DNA from 4 places in the Streptomyces sp. NPDC041796 genome. Region 1 is predicted to be linked to each of the others. Evidence: riboswitches for the same ligand, from Rfam matches in the RefSeq annotation. Region 1 holds a riboswitch; each other region holds the start of a gene.
The links. A riboswitch is a leader RNA that binds a small molecule or an ion and turns the genes downstream of it on or off. The one in region 1 is predicted to bind cobalamin.
Positions count from the first base shown of each region.

Region 2: another riboswitch for cobalamin. It lies ahead of ACZ6C1_RS04575 (ABC transporter substrate-binding protein); the one in region 1 lies ahead of ACZ6C1_RS05390 (energy-coupling factor ABC transporter permease).
Region 3: another riboswitch for cobalamin. It lies ahead of cobN (cobaltochelatase subunit CobN); the one in region 1 lies ahead of ACZ6C1_RS05390 (energy-coupling factor ABC transporter permease).
Region 4: another riboswitch for cobalamin. It lies ahead of ACZ6C1_RS00860 (ribonucleoside-diphosphate reductase subunit alpha); the one in region 1 lies ahead of ACZ6C1_RS05390 (energy-coupling factor ABC transporter permease).

Region 1 is NZ_JBVJAH010000002.1:436,005-439,711, forward strand. It holds gene dhaK (dihydroxyacetone kinase subunit DhaK) at 1-563, shown strand, start outside; gene dhaL (dihydroxyacetone kinase subunit DhaL) at 572-1,186, shown strand; gene ACZ6C1_RS05385 (PTS-dependent dihydroxyacetone kinase phosphotransferase subunit DhaM) at 1,183-1,584, shown strand; cobalamin riboswitch at 1,652-1,886, shown strand; gene ACZ6C1_RS05390 (energy-coupling factor ABC transporter permease) at 1,918-2,601, shown strand; gene ACZ6C1_RS05395 (energy-coupling factor ABC transporter substrate-binding protein) at 2,598-3,005, shown strand; gene cbiQ (cobalt ECF transporter T component CbiQ) at 3,011-3,707, shown strand, end outside.
Region 2 is NZ_JBVJAH010000002.1:270,133-273,839, forward strand. It holds gene ACZ6C1_RS04565 (hypothetical protein) at 1-253, opposite strand, end outside; gene ACZ6C1_RS04570 (GlxA family transcriptional regulator) at 425-1,405, shown strand; cobalamin riboswitch at 1,396-1,577, shown strand; gene ACZ6C1_RS04575 (ABC transporter substrate-binding protein) at 1,608-2,699, shown strand; gene ACZ6C1_RS04580 (FecCD family ABC transporter permease) at 2,711-3,707, shown strand, end outside.
Region 3 is NZ_JBVJAH010000006.1:417,412-421,118, forward strand. It holds gene ACZ6C1_RS15065 (precorrin-8X methylmutase) at 1-291, opposite strand, end outside; gene ACZ6C1_RS15070 (cobalamin biosynthesis protein CobG) at 288-1,451, opposite strand; cobalamin riboswitch at 1,475-1,607, shown strand; gene cobN (cobaltochelatase subunit CobN) at 1,644-3,707, shown strand, end outside.
Region 4 is NZ_JBVJAH010000001.1:187,855-191,561, forward strand. It holds gene ACZ6C1_RS00860 (ribonucleoside-diphosphate reductase subunit alpha) at 1-1,661, opposite strand, end outside; cobalamin riboswitch at 1,800-1,922, opposite strand; gene ACZ6C1_RS00865 (GNAT family N-acetyltransferase) at 1,976-2,479, opposite strand; gene ACZ6C1_RS00870 (YbdD/YjiX family protein) at 2,562-2,774, opposite strand; gene ACZ6C1_RS00875 (carbon starvation CstA family protein) at 2,783-3,707, opposite strand, start outside.

The DNA of each region.
Region 1 (3,707 bases):
CGGCGGGGCGGCGCGGGACCGGGGCCACGCTCTTCGTGGAGAAGATCGCCGGTGCGGCCGCCGAGGAGGGGGCGCCCCTGGAGCGGGTGGAGGCGATCGCCCGGCGGGTGAACGCGGGTTCGCGCAGTTTCGGTGTGGCGCTGAGCGCGTGCACCACGCCCGCGAAGGGCAGCCCGACGTTCGATCTGCCCCCGGGTGAACTGGAGTTGGGCATCGGCATCCATGGGGAGCCCGGGCGGGAGCGGCGCCCCATGATGACCTCGGGCGAGATCGCCGACTTGGCGGTGGACGCCGTCCTGGAGGACCTCGGGCCGAGCGGTCCGGTGCTGGTGCTGGTCAACGGCATGGGTGCGACGCCGTTGCTGGAGCTGTACGGGTTCAATGCCGAGGTCCAGCGGGTGCTGGGCGAGCGGGGCGTCTCCGTGGCCCGTACGCTCGTCGGCAATTACGTGACCTCGCTCGACATGGCCGGGTGCTCGGTGACCCTGTGTCAGGTGGACGAGGAACTGCTGCGACTGTGGGACGCGCCGGTGCGGACGGCCGCCCTGCGGTGGGGAATGTGAGGCCCGTGATGCTTGACGCGGAGTTCTTCCGGCGCTGGATGACCGGCGTGGCCGCATCCGTGGACCGGGAGGCGGACCGGCTCACCGAGCTCGACTCGGCGATCGGTGACGCGGACCACGGTGCCAATCTGCAGCGCGGTTTCGCCGCGGTGGTCAAGGCCCTGGAGGGCGGTACGGCCATGACGCCGGGGGCCGTGCTCAGGCTCGCGGGGCAGCAGCTGATCTCGACGGTCGGCGGCGCGTCGGGGCCTTTGTACGGGACGCTGCTGCGGCGCACCGGCAAGGCGCTGGGCGACGCCGCCGAGGTGGCGCCCGTGCAGCTTGCGGAGGCGCTGCGGGTGGGCGTGGCGGCGGTGGCGCAGCTCGGCGGGGCGAAGGCCGGGGACAAGACGATGCTGGACGCGCTGGAGCCGGCCGTCGAGGCGCTGGCCGAGTCGCTCGGTGCGTCGTTCGCGGCGGCGGCGGAGGCGGCGGACCAGGGCGCCCTCGCGACCGTACCGATGCGGGCGCGCAAGGGCCGGGCCAGCTATCTCGGTGAGCGGAGCGTCGGTCACCAGGACCCGGGCGCGACGTCCTCGGCGCTGCTGATCGCGGCGCTCGCCGACGCCGAGGGGGCTCGGTGAGCGCGCGGGTGGGCGTCGTGCTGGTCTCGCACAGCGCGGCCGTCGCGTCCTCGGTCGCCGAGCTGGCCCGGGGCCTCGCCGGTGGCGGGACCGCGCCGGTGGCGGCGGCGGGCGGCACTCCGGACGGTGGTCTCGGCACCAGCGCGGAGCTGATCACACGGGCGGCGGCGGCCGTCGACGGCGGGGCGGGGGTGGCCGTCCTGGTGGACCTCGGCAGCGCCGTCCTGACGGTGAAGGCCCTGCTCGCGGAGGGCGACGAACTCCCCGGGGGGACGCGTCTGGTGGACGCGCCGTTCGTGGAGGGCGCCGTGGCGGCGGTGGTCACCGCGTCCGCGGGAGGGGATCTGGACGCGGTGGTGCGGGCAGCGTCCGAGGCGTACGGATACCGCAAGGAGTGAGGCGCGCCCACGGGGTGGAGCCGGGCCGCGCACCGACGCGCGGGTTGTGATGTACCTGGTCAACGCACTACTGTCGCAGGGCCTTGGTGTACGGGAAACCGGTGCGGTACCGGTGCGGCCCTCGCCACTGTGATCGGGAAGTCCGGCTCCACTCCCGGGGAATCCACCCCTGGAAGCCACTGGAACGCCGCGGGAGACCGCGGTGTCCGGGAAGGCGGAGTCGCGGCGGCACGTCGTCCGGGGGGGACACCCCCGGACCCCCTCCCGTCAGCCAGGAGACCGGCCAGGGCGCGTTGTCCATCCACGAGGTGCTGGAGAGGGTCTCCCCACATCATGCATATCGCCGAGGGCTATTTGCCCCCCGCGCACGCGGTCGCCTGGACCGTCGCCGCCGCTCCCTTCGTCGCCCATGGCGTTCGTTCGCTGACCCGCGAGGTCAAGGCGAATCCCGAATCGACTCTCCTGCTCGGCGCGTCCGGTGCCTTCACTTTTGTCCTGTCCGCCCTGAAAATCCCCTCGGTCACCGGGAGTTGCTCCCACCCGACCGGCACCGGCCTGGGCGCGATCCTGTTCCGGCCACCGATCATGGCGGTCCTCGGCACCATCACCCTGCTCTTCCAGGCGCTGCTGCTGGCGCACGGGGGCCTGACGACGCTGGGCGCGAACGCGTTCTCGATGGCGATCGTCGGTCCGTGGGCCGGTTTCGGCGTGTACTGGCTGCTGCGCCGCTTCGACGTGCCGCTGATGGTGAGCGTGTTCTTCGGGGCGTTCGTGGCCGACCTGTCGACGTACTGCGTCACCAGCGTGCAGCTGGCGCTGGCGTTCCCGGACCCCAGCAGCGGTGTCGTCGGGGCGCTGGCGAAGTTCGGCGGGATCTTCGCCGTCACCCAGATTCCGCTGGCCGTCAGCGAGGGTCTGCTGACCGTGCTGGTGATGCGGCTGCTGATGCAGTCCAGCAAGGGTGATCTGGCCCGGCTCGGTGTCGTGTCCGTGAAGAAGGAGGCCGTGGCCCGATGAGCCGTAACGCCAGGATCAATACGCTGCTGCTGCTCGTCGTGGTCGCGCTCGCCGTCCTGCCGCTGGCGCTGGGGATGGGCGACCACAAGGAGGAGCCGTTCACGGGTGCCGACGGGCAGGCCGAGACGGCCATCACCGAGTCGCACCCGGACTACAAGCCGTGGTTCAGCCCGCTGTACGAGCCGCCGTCCGGTGAGATCGAGTCGGCGCTGTTCTCCCTCCAGGCCGCCCTCGGCGCCGGGGTGCTGGCCTACTACTTCGGTCTGCGGCGCGGCCGTCGGCAGGGCGAGGCTCGCGCCCGCGCCGGGGCGCCGGGCGGGGACGTCCCGGGGACGGAGCCCTCGGAAGCGGGGCCCTCGGAAGCGGGGCCCTCGGGCGCCGACGCGTCGCGCGCCTCCGCCTAGCCGCCGTGCTGCCGATCGACGCGGCGGCGCACAGCAGCCGCTGGCGCCGCCGCCATCCGTGCGAGAAGGCCGCCCTGGGCTTCGGGCTGACGGCGCTGGCCGTGTGCCTGCCGCCCTGGCCGGGGGCCGTACTCGTCGCCGCCGCGACCCTCGTGGTGCTGCTCGGCCCGGCCGGGGTCGCGGCACGTCAGCTGTGGCGGGCGTGGCGCATCCCGCTCGGTTTCTGTGTGACGGGCGCGGTGCCGCTGCTGTTCCAGGTCGGCGGGCCGGACGGGTTCGTCACGCTCGCGCCGGACGGACCGGTGCACGCGGGGCGGTTGCTGCTGCGTACGTCGGCGGCCTCCCTGGGCGTGCTGCTGTTCGCGTTCACCACGCCGGTGTCCGACGTGCTGCCGCGGCTGGTGCGGGCGGGGGTGCCGGCGCCGGTGGTCGACGTGGCGCTCGTGATGTACCGGATCAGTTTCCTGCTGCTGGACTCGGTCCGGCGGATCCGGGAGGCGCAGGCGGCCCGGCTCGGCCTGACGAGCCGGGCGGCCACCTGGCGTTCCCTGGCGGGCCTGGGCGCGACGGCGTTCGTGCGCGCCTTCGACCGGGCGGCGCGGCTCCAGACGGGGCTGGCGGGGCGCGGTTACGACGGCACGCTGCGGGTGCTGGTGCCGAAGACGGCGGTCTCCGGGCGGTTCCTGGGGGCGACGGCCGTTC
Region 2 (3,707 bases), 170 kb from region 1:
GTCCGGCCAGGATTCCCAGGGGCGGCACGCCGTCGACGAAGGTGGCGATCGCCAGGGCGAGGGCCAGCAGCGTGGGCCACCGGTGCCCGAGCGCGGTCAGGACGCGAACGGCACCCATGGGCCGCGCACCGCCGTGGCGGCCGTCACGGTCCGCACGGTCGGCGCGGCCGTCACGGTCCGCACGGTCGGCGCGGTCGTTGCAGTCGTCGCGGTCGGCGCGGTCGGCGCGGTCGCGCGCGGAGTCGATCGTCATGGCGTCTCCCGAGGGTGAAGGCGGTCCGGGCTCCACTGTCCGGCACGTCGGATCCCTGCCGTACGGGGAGACGGGAACGATGTCCGCGACCTTGGGGTACCGGTCCTTCCGGCATAGGGTCGCCCCATGGGGGAACGGCGCACCGAGGAACGGTGCACGGCGGAACGGCACATGGTGGTGATCGGCTACGAAGCGGCCGAGTTGCTGGACATCGCGTGTGTGACCACGAGCCTGGCCATGGCCAACCGGCTCGGTGAACCGGCCCAGCCGTACCGGGTGAGCGTGGTCGGCCCGGGCGGCGCGCCGATCGTCTGCGACGGGGGGCTGAGCCTCGGGAGTCACCAGGCCCTCGAACGGCTGATCGGACCGCTCGACACGCTGATCGTCTCGGGCGGCGCCGGATTCGAGCGGGCGGCCGCCGACGCCCGGCTCGTGGGGCACGTCCGGCGGCTGGCCAGGGAGAGCCGGCGCGTGGCATCCGTCTGCACGGGAGCGAGCGTTCTGGCCGCCGCCGGACTGCTCGACGGGCGGCGCGCCACGACGCACTGGCGGTTCACCCCCCAGCTCGCCGCCCGCTACCCCCGGGTCGTCCTGGACCCCACGCCCATCTACGTACGGGACGGGAACGTGTACACGGCGGCGGGCATCACCAGCGCACTGGACCTCACCCTCGCGTTCATCGAGGAGGACCACGGCCCCGAACTGGCCCGCCAAGTGGCCCGCGACCTGGTCGTCTACCTGCAACGGCCGGGCAACCAGGCACAGATGAGCCTGTTCACCGCCGCTCCGCCGCCCCGCGACACACTGGTCCGCACACTCGTCGAGTACATCACCGCCCACCCCGACCACGATCTCGGCGCGGCGGCGCTGGCCGAGCGCGCCGGGGTGACCACGCGTCACCTCACCCGGCTGTTCACGGAACACCTCGGGCAGGCACCGGGCCGGTTCGTCCGCCTGGCCCGCACCGAGGCCGCCGCCCATCTCCTCGCGTCGACGACCCTGCCGATGGCGAGCGTGGCAGCCCGCTGCGGATTCGGCACCGCGGAGTCACTGCGCCAGGCGTTCACCAGCCGCTACGGAATTTCGCCGTCCCGCTACCGGGCCGCCCAGACCCGGCGGCCGGCCGGGGCGCGCTCCCCCCAGGAGACGTAGTATCAGCTGGTCATCACCGCGACGGGAGACAGGAAGCCGGTGCGATTCCGGCACGGTCCCGCCACTGTGACCGGGGAGTGGAACCTTCGAGAACGCCACCGCGCGCCGCGTGGGAAGGCAGGGGGAACGTCGATCCGGGAGTCAGGACACTGGCCTGTCGCGGGCCCGTTCCGAGGAGCGCGGACTCCCCAGGAGGCTTTACGTGTACGACGGCACCCACCGTCCCTTTTCTCCCCTCTCTTCCCCGTCGCCCGGCACACGGCACCACGCCGTCCCGCACCACGCCGTCCGGCGCCACGCCCTGCGGCGCCGGGCACTCGCCGTGGCCCTCTCCGCGGCGGTGTCGGCCGCCCTGCTGAGCGGCTGCGGCGCGAAGGGCACAACCGACGACCGAGGACCCGCGTCCACGTCCGCGAAGGGTTTCCCGGTCACGATCGACAACTGCGGCACCCGCACCACGTACGACGAACCGCCTTCCCGTGTCGTCACCATCCACCAGCATCCCGCGGAACTGATGCTCGCTCTCGGGCTGAAGGACCGGATGGTCGGCACCGCCTTCCCCGACTCGGCCGTCCTGCCCGCGTTCCGGAAGGACTTCGCGGCCGTGCCGGAACTCGCCGAGAAGGAGCCGTCGTTCGAAACCGTCCTGGAGGCCGAACCGGACTTCGTCTACGGCGGCTACGGAAGCGCGTTCGCCGAGAACGAGGGCCGGTCCCGCAAGGCGTTCGCCGACGCGGGCATCGACACCTACCTCAACCGTGAGTACTGCGGCCGGAAACAGGTGTCCATGAAGGACACGTACGACGAGATCCGCACCATCGGCAGGATCTTCGGCGTACCCGAGCGGGCCGACACGGTGGTGGCCGGGCTGCGGGATCGCGTCCGCAAGGCCGGAGACGCGGTCGAAGGCGCACCTGCGGTGCCGGTGTTCGTGTACGACAGCGGGGACAAGTCCGCGTTCACCGCGGGCGGGAAGAGCCTGGGTACGGAGATCATCAGGCTGGCCGGCGGGCGCAACGTCTTCTCGGACCTGGACGATGTCTTCGGCGACGTGTCCTGGGAGCAGGTGGTCGCACGTCGGCCCGAGGCGATCGCGATCTACGACTACCGTGGGGCCGGGAGCGTGGAGGAGAAGAAGAAGTTCCTGCTCTCCCAGCCCGCCCTGGCCGATGTGCCCGCCATCAGGAACAAGCGGTTCGTTGTGCTGCCGCTCACGGCGACGCTGGTCGGCGTCCGCGCCCCGTACGCGGTCGAGGACCTGGCCCGCGGGCTGCACCCGGAGCGCTTCCGGTGACGGACCGGGCCGTGGACGCCGCTCGGGTGCGCCGGCCGGGACGGCCGCCCGGACGAACGGGCGGGCGAACGGACAGGCGGACGTACGGGCTGACGTACGGACTGACCCTGGTGGTGCTCGGCGCTCTCCTCGTGGTCTCGGTCACGGCTGCGCTGGCCATCGGCTCGGTGCACGTGCCGCCCGGCCAGGTGTGGGGCATCGTGTCGCACGGACTGGGGGCCGACTGGGCGGAGCCGGGCTGGTCCCGCGCCCGCGAGACGATCGTCCTCGACGTCCGGGCGCCGCGCGTACTCCTCGGGGCGGTGACCGGCGCGGGTCTGGCCGTCGTGGGAACGGCCATGCAGGCCCTGGTGCGCAACCCGCTGGCGGAGCCGTATCTGCTGGGGGTGTCCTCGGGCGCGTCGCTGGGCGCCGTCACCGTGATCGTCGGGGGTTTCGGTCTCTTCGGTGCCGTGTCGCTGTCGGTGGCCGCGTTCGCCGGAGCCCTGCTGACCCTGCTGCTCGTCTACACCACGGCCCGGGCGGGTGGACGGATCACGTCCGTCCGGCTGGTGCTGTCGGGAGTCGCGGTCGCCTCGGTACTCACCGCCGTGACGGACCTGATGCTGCTGACCGCCGACCGGGGCAACCAGGCGCGTGAGGTGCTGGCCTGGACCCTCGGCGGTCTCGGTGGCGTGCGGTGGACCACGCTGTGGCTGCCGGCGGCCGCACTGCTGGTGGGCATCGGTGTGCTGCTGGTGCAGGCCCGCTCGTTGAACCTGCTGTTGGCGGGCGAGGAGGCCGCCACCACGATGGGGCTCGATGTGGCCCGCTTCCGCGCCCGGATGTTCGTCGTGCTGTCCCTGGTCACCGGCGTCCTCGTCGCGGCGACCGGGCCCATTGCTTTCGTCGGGCTGATACTGCCGCACATGGTGCGCCTCTTCGTCGGCGGTGACCACCGACGGGTGTTGCCGACGGCCGCGCTGGCCGGCGCGGTCTTCCTCGTCTGGGCCGATGTCGCCGCGCGTA
Region 3 (3,707 bases), on a different contig from region 1:
GTTGTCGGCGGGCAGCCGCTTGCGCGTGACACCGCTGGCGACCATCTGCGCGTCGCACAGGATCGGCGCGCCGGCGCGCAGCGCCTCGCGGGCGCGGGCCACCACGTCCGGCGTGTACGCCAGGTCGCGGACGAGGTCGACCATGCCGCAGGCGTGGATCATCCGCACGGCGACCTGGCCGACGTCGGCCGGCAGGTCCGCGAGATCCGCCTCGGCGCGGATCGTGGCAAAGGACTGGCGGTAGATCTCCGCCCCGTCCTTCTCGTAGTCGAACACTCTGCTCTCGCTCATCTCGTCGGTCCTTGTACGGTCATCTGGTACGCGCCTTCGCCGGTCGCCACCATGTCGGTCCACGTGCCGTGCGGGTGGCCGCAGCGGCGGGCGCACCCCGACCAGTGGACGGGCAGCGCACCCTCGCGGGGCCGTGCGTCGGCCCGTACGTCGGACAGGGACTTGGTGCAGCCGGGGCGTCCGGTGCAGGCGGTGACGCCGATCCAGGGGGAGTCGGTACGGGTGAGGAACCCGGCCTCACCGAGGGTGCCCAGCCGTTCCTCGGCCGTGGCCCGGTCGGTGAAGCCGGGCAGCACGAAGCCGCGCCACGGGGTGACGCGTACCTCCTCGGCGGGCAGCAGGGCCCGGAACTGGGCCGAGGTCACCCGGCCGAGGCGGGCGAGGACGCAGACCGCGCCGTCGCCGGTCACCCCGGGCGCGGGCGGTCCGCTCGTCGCGCACACGAAGTCCGGTACGGGCTGTGCCGCGATGCCGGCCGCCCGCAGGTGTCCCGTCACGTCCACGTCCTGCCCCGGCGGCAGCTCCCGTATCCGCCAGGCGCCCGTGCCCGCCGCGCGGGCGGCGGCGAGGAACGCCCCGGCCGCCGTGAGCGCGGCGCGGGGCGCGTCGGCGGCGGCCACGCGGTACGTCCGCTCCGCGATCCGCAGCAGCGGCCCGTCCGGGGCTGCGAGCAACGTCACATCGGGGGACAGGGCCGCCACATCGCCCCGTCCGTCGTCCACGGCGAAGAGGAAGCGGCCGGACAGTTCGGTCGTCCACTCCTCGGCGCACAGGAGCTCGTCCAGGCGCGCGGCCCAGGCCTGCACGTCGGGTCCGGCGAGCGGTGAGACCACCATGTTCCGTACGCGTTCGTGCCGTTCGGAGGGGAGGAGGCCCGCATCCCGCAGTAGGTCCGCCAGTCCGAGCCCGCAGCCTTCGCCGAGTCCCCGCAGTTCGAGGTTGCCGCGCGAGGTGAGGGAGAGGTGCCCGTCGCCCAGCCGGTCCGACGCGTCGGCGAGCAACCGAACTTGACGGGGAGTCAGCACTCCGGTGGGGAGGCGGAGGCGGGCCAGGGCGCCGTCGTCGGCCTGGTGCAGCCGCAGCGCACCCGGGCAGGCGTCACCGCGGTCCCGTATGTGAGCTTCGCCCCGGTCCTGGGGCTTTGGTGAGCTGGGCGGCATGGCGGCGAGCATACGCGCAGCCTCTACTATGCAGACGGCACAGGGTCCCAGGGCCCTAGGGAGGAAGCCCGGTGAGATTCCGGCGCGGTCCCGCCACTGTGAGCCGAACCCGAAAGGTCCGGTAAGTCAGGAACTCCCGCCGTCCTACGAACACCCGGGGCGCGGACACCCCGAGGAAGGCCTGCGCACGCCATGATCCTGTTGCTGTCGCACTCCGACACGGACCTGCTGAGCGCCCGTGCGGCCGGCGGGCCCGTCGAGTACCGCTTCGCCAACCCCGCCCGGCTCCCCCTGGACGACCTGGACGCCCTGCTCGACGGCGCCGACCTCGTCGTCGTACGCCTCCTCGGCGGCATCCGCGCCTGGGAGGAGGGCCTGTACACGCTCCGCGAGACCGGTAAGCCGCTCGTCGTCCTCACCGGCGAACAGGCGCCCGACGCCCAGCTGATGGAGACCTCCACCGTCCCGATCGGCATCGCGGCCGAGGCGCACGCCTACCTGGCCCACGGCGGACCGGGCAACCTGGAACAACTCGCCCGTTTCCTCTCCGACACCGTCCTGCTCACCGGCCACGGTTTCGAACCCCCGGCCGCCGCCCCCACCTGGGGCCCGCTGGAGCGGACCGCGCAGAACACCACGGGCCCCACGGTCGCCGTGCTGTACTACCGCGCCCACCACATGAGCGGGAACACCGCCTTCATCCACACCCTCTGCGACGCCATCGAGGACGCCGGAGGCCAGGCCCTCCCCCTGTACGTGGCATCGCTCCGCGCCCCCGAGCCGGAGCTCGTCGAGAACCTGCGGATGGCCGACGCCGTCATCACCACCGTCCTCGCCGCCGGCGGCACCAAGCCCGCCGAGGCCCAGGCGGGCGGTGACGAGGAGGCCTGGGACGCGGGCGCGCTCGCCGCCCTCGACGTCCCCATCCTCCAGGCGCTGTGCCTGACCGGCTCACGCTCCGCCTGGGAGGAGAACGACGAGGGGCTGTCCCCGCTGGACGCCGCCAGCCAGGTCGCCGTCCCCGAGTTCGACGGCCGGCTCATCACCGTGCCGTTCTCCTTCAAGGAGATCGACGCCGACGGCCTGCCCGCGTACGTCGCCGACACCGAGCGCGCCGCCCGCGTCGCCGGGATCGCCGTACGCCACGCCCGGCTGCGTCACATCCCGAACGCCGACAAGCGCCTGGCGCTGGTCCTCTCCGCGTACCCCACCAAGCACTCCCGCATCGGCAACGCCGTCGGCCTCGACACCCCCGCCTCGGCCGTCGCCCTGCTGCGGCGGCTGCGTGAGGAGGGCTACGACTTCGGCACCGAGGAGGTGCCGGGCCTCGCGTCCGGTGACGGCGACGAGCTGATCTACGCCCTCATCGAGGCGGGCGGCCACGACCAGGACTGGCTCACCGAGGAGCAGCTCGCCCGCAACCCGGTCCGCATCCCGGCCGCCGACTACAAGCGCTGGTACTCCGCCCTGCCGCAGGAGCTGCGCGACCAGGTCGAGGAACACTGGGGCCCGCCGCCCGGCGAGATGTTCCTGGACCGCTCGCGCAACCCGGAGGGCGACATCGTCCTCGCCGCCCTGCGCCGCGGGAACCTCCTCATCCTCATCCAGCCGCCGCGCGGCTTCGGTGAGAACCCGATCGCGATCTACCACGACCCCGACCTGCCGCCCTCGCACCACTACCTGGCCGCCTACCGCTGGATCGCGGCCCGGGCGGAGGACGGCGGTTTCGGCGCCGACGCCATGGTCCACCTGGGCAAGCACGGCAACCTGGAGTGGCTGCCCGGCAAGAACGCCGGCCTGTCCGCCGCCTGCGGCCCCGACGCCGCCCTCGGCGACATCCCGCTGGTCTACCCGTTCCTGGTGAACGACCCGGGCGAGGGCACCCAGGCCAAGCGGCGCGTCCACGCCACGCTCGTCGACCACCTGGTGCCGCCGATGGCCCGTGCCGAGTCGTACGGCGACATCACCCGCCTGGAGCAGCTGCTCGACGAGTACGCGCAGATCTCCTCCATGGACCCGTCCAAGCTGCCCGCCATCCGCGCCCAGATCTGGACGCTGATCCAGGCCGCCAAGCTCGACCACGACCTGGGCCTGGAGGACCGCCCCGACGACGACGGGTTCGACGACTTCCTGCTCCACGTCGACGGCTGGCTCTGCGAGGTCAAGGACGCCCAGATCCGCGACGGCCTGCACGTCCTGGGCGGCGCCCCCACCGGCCCCGAGCGGGTCAACCTGGTGCTGTCGATCCTCCGCGCC
Region 4 (3,707 bases), on a different contig from region 1:
CGCTCGGCGAGGTCGGCGGACGCCTCGTACGCGGCCAGCATGATCCGCTCGGCGATACGGGTCGACAGGGCGCGCGCCGCGGGGGAGTCGAACGGCAGCTTCAGCTTGAAGAAGACGTCCTGGAGGCCCATGGCGCCCAGGCCCACGGGCCGCCACCTGGCGTTGGAGCGCCCGGCCTGCTCGGTCGGATAGAAGTTGATGTCGACGACCCGGTCGAGGAACGTGACGGCCGTACGGACGGTCTCGTCCAGCCGCTCCCAGTCGATGTCCCCGCCGGACACGAACGAGCCGAGGTTGACCGACCCCAGGTTGCAGACGGCGGTCTCCCCGTCGTCCGTCACCTCGAGGATCTCGGTGCACAGGTTGGAGGAGTGGACGGTGTGGCCCGGCTCGGCGGTCTGGTTGGCCGTACGGTTCGAGGCGTCCTTGAACGTCATCCAGCCGTTGCCGGTCTGCGCGAGGGTCCGCATCATCCGGCCGTACAGGTCACGGGCCGGCATGGTCTTGCGGGCCAGGCCCCTGGCCTCGGCGGCGCGGTAGGCCGCGTCGAACTCGTCGCCCCACAGGTCGACCAGCTCCGGCACGTCGGCCGGCGAGAACAGCGACCACTCGGCGTCGGCGTTGACCCGGCGCATGAACTCGTCCGGGATCCAGTGCGCCAGGTTCAGGTTGTGCGTACGCCGGGCGTCCTCGCCCGTGTTGTCGCGCAGCTCCAGGAACTCCTCGATGTCCGCGTGCCACGTCTCCAGGTACACGGCCGCCGCGCCCTTGCGCCGCCCGCCCTGGTTCACGGCAGCGACCGAGGCGTCCAGCGTCTTCAGGAACGGCACGATGCCGTTGGAGTGGCCGTTGGTGCCGCGGATCAGTGAACCGCGCGCCCGGATGCGGGAGTACGACAGCCCGATGCCGCCCGCGTGCTTCGACAGCCGCGCCACCTGGTGGTAGCGGTCGTAGATGGAGTCCAGCTCGTCCAGCGGCGAGTCCAGCAGGTAGCACGACGACATCTGGGGGTGGCGTGTACCGGAGTTGAACAGCGTGGGGGAGGAGGGCAGGTAGTCCAGCTGGCTCATCAGCCCGTACAGCGCCGCGACCTCGTCCAGCGCCCGTACGGAGTCGTCCTCCGCCAGCCCTGCCGCCACCCGCAGCATGAAGTGCTGCGGCGTCTCGATCACCTTGCGCGTGATCGGGTGCCGGAGCAGGTAGCGCGAGTACAGCGTCCGCAGCCCGAAGTAGCCGAACCGATCGTCGCCCGCCGGGTCGACCAACGCGTCCATCCCGTCCGCGTGGAGCGACACGAACGCGGCCGTACGGTCCGCGATCAGACCCTCGCGGTGCCCCACCGCCACCGACGCCGAGAACGACACCGCGCCCTGCCCGGCCGCCTCCTCCGCGATGGTCCGCGTCAGCAGCCGCGCCGCGAGCCGGGAGTACGCCGGGTCCTCGGCGATCAGACCGGCGGCCGCCTCGGTGGCGAGCTCGCGCAGCTCCGCCTCGTCCGAACCGGCGTGCCGGCCGCGCAGCGCGGCGGCGGCGACCCGGCCGGGGTCGGTGTCGGGCAGATCGGCGGTGAGGTCGGTCAGGGTCCGCAGCAGTACGGTCCCGGGTCCGTCGCTTCCGTCGCTCTCGATCGCTGAAACCGGATCGGCTGGCGCGATGGTCACGTGGGGGCTCTCCCTCGCTCGGCTCGGGGCCGCCGCGAACGCGGGCAGGGGAGCGGGCACGCCCGGGCACAGGGCGCAAAGCACCGCGTCCACCGGCCCATTCCGCGAGGCCCGGACGTCTGGGCACCCGAACCGGACGGTCCGGGCGCGCTGTCGGCAGGTCTTCGGACTCGTACGTACACAAAGGCACACCAACACACCGTTGCGGGACAGTTCCGGAATTCCACCGGATTCCCCTGCGGCGACAGCGAGGACGAGCATACATGTGGGGGGCGCCCGTTGAGGCACCCCCCACATGTTGTGTCTTCCGTGCCTCAGAACTCCAGCGCGTACGTGAAGAGGGTCACGCCCGGAAGGGGCTCCCAGTCCCTCTCCGGGGTCCGCACGAACCCCAGCCGCTCGTGGATCCGGTGCGCCGCGCGCATGGACTGCCGGCAGGACAGCACCAGCCGCGCACACCCCTCCACCGCCCGCGCCCGCTCCACACACGCCCGTACGAGCGCCTCGCCCGCGCCCCGCCGCCGCGCCTCCCGCGCCACCGCCAGCATCCGGAGCTCCGCCTCCCCGACCCGGGCGAGCTCGGCCCACCGGGCGCCGCCCTCCGCCACGAACGTCACCCCGCCGAGCACCCGTTCGTCCTCGCCGACCGCGACCAGCACCTCCGCCTCGGCGGCCCGCCGGGCCACGTCCCGCAGCTCGATGAGGTACTCGTCGCTCTCCCCGAAGGGCAGCAACCCGTCCCCGAGATAGGCCTGCGCCGTGACCTCGGCGAGCGCCTGGTGTTCCTCCGGCCGTACCGCCCTGATGGTGATGTCCATGGACCGAGTGTGGAGGCGTACGGCGACGGGCCGCCGCATTTCCGTCCCCGGAAACACGGCGGCCCGTCGTGCCGTCACCCGCTCAGCAGCAGCGGAACCCGTCGCGGGGGTCCGCCTCCAGCGCGTCGGTGCGCCGCCGCTCGAACTCGCGGCGGGTCATGACCTCGGCGTCCGGGTCGCAGGAGCGGACGTGGGCGACGTAGGTGTCGTACGCGGCCTCACCGGACACCTCGCGGACGTACCAGCGGATCCAGCCCGCCGCCCGGCGCAGCCGGCCGCCCGCCCCCGTGGTCACCGGGGGCCTCACTTCGAGCCGCTCCCGGCCGGCACCGCCTCACCGGTGCCGCCCTCCTTCCGGATGCCGCCCTCGGGGCCGAGCCCGGCCGCGACCAGTTCGGCCTTCTCCTCCGCCGTGGGGAACAGCCCGGCCGGAGCGACCAGCCTGGACGGGGTGTACGGGACCTCGGAGAGCTTCACCTGGTCGGGGTTGGCGACGGCCTTGAAGCAGACCCGTCCCGCGTCGGCGATCACCACCACGATGAGCAGGGCGAAGAGGGCGGAAAGGACGCCGTCGACCGTGGAGTTGGTGACGACGGTGTGCATGTCGTCCATCGACTTCGCGGGGGGCAGCACCTGCCCGGAGTCGATGCCCGCCTGGTACTTGTCCCGCTGGGCGAAGAAGCCCACCCGGGGGTCGGCCGAGAAGATCTTCTGCCAGCTCGCGGTGAGCGTGACGGCCACGTCCCAGGCGAGCGGGACCGCGGTGACCCAGGCCCACTTCAGGCGGCCGGACTTGACGAGCAGGGTGGTGCAGACGGCCAGTGCCACGGCGGCCAGGAGCTGGTTGGCGATGCCGAACAGCGGGAAGAGCTGGTTGATGCCGCCCAGCGGGTCGTGCACGCCCACCCAGAGGAAGTAGCCCCAGCCGCCGACGACGACCGCGCTGGCGAACCAGACGCCCGGCTTCCAGCTCACCTGCTTGAACGGCTTGTAGAGGTTGCCGAGTGTGTCCTGGAGCATGAAGCGGCCCACGCGGGTGCCGGCGTCCAGCGTCGTCAGGATGAACAGCGCCTCGAACATGATGGCGAAGTGGTACCAGAACGCCTTCATGGTGGCGCCGCCGAACACCGCGGAGAAGATCTCCGACATGCCGAGCGCGAAGGTCGGCGCGCCACCGGTCCGGGACAGCAGCGACGCCTCCTCGACATCCGCGGCGGCCTTGGCGAGC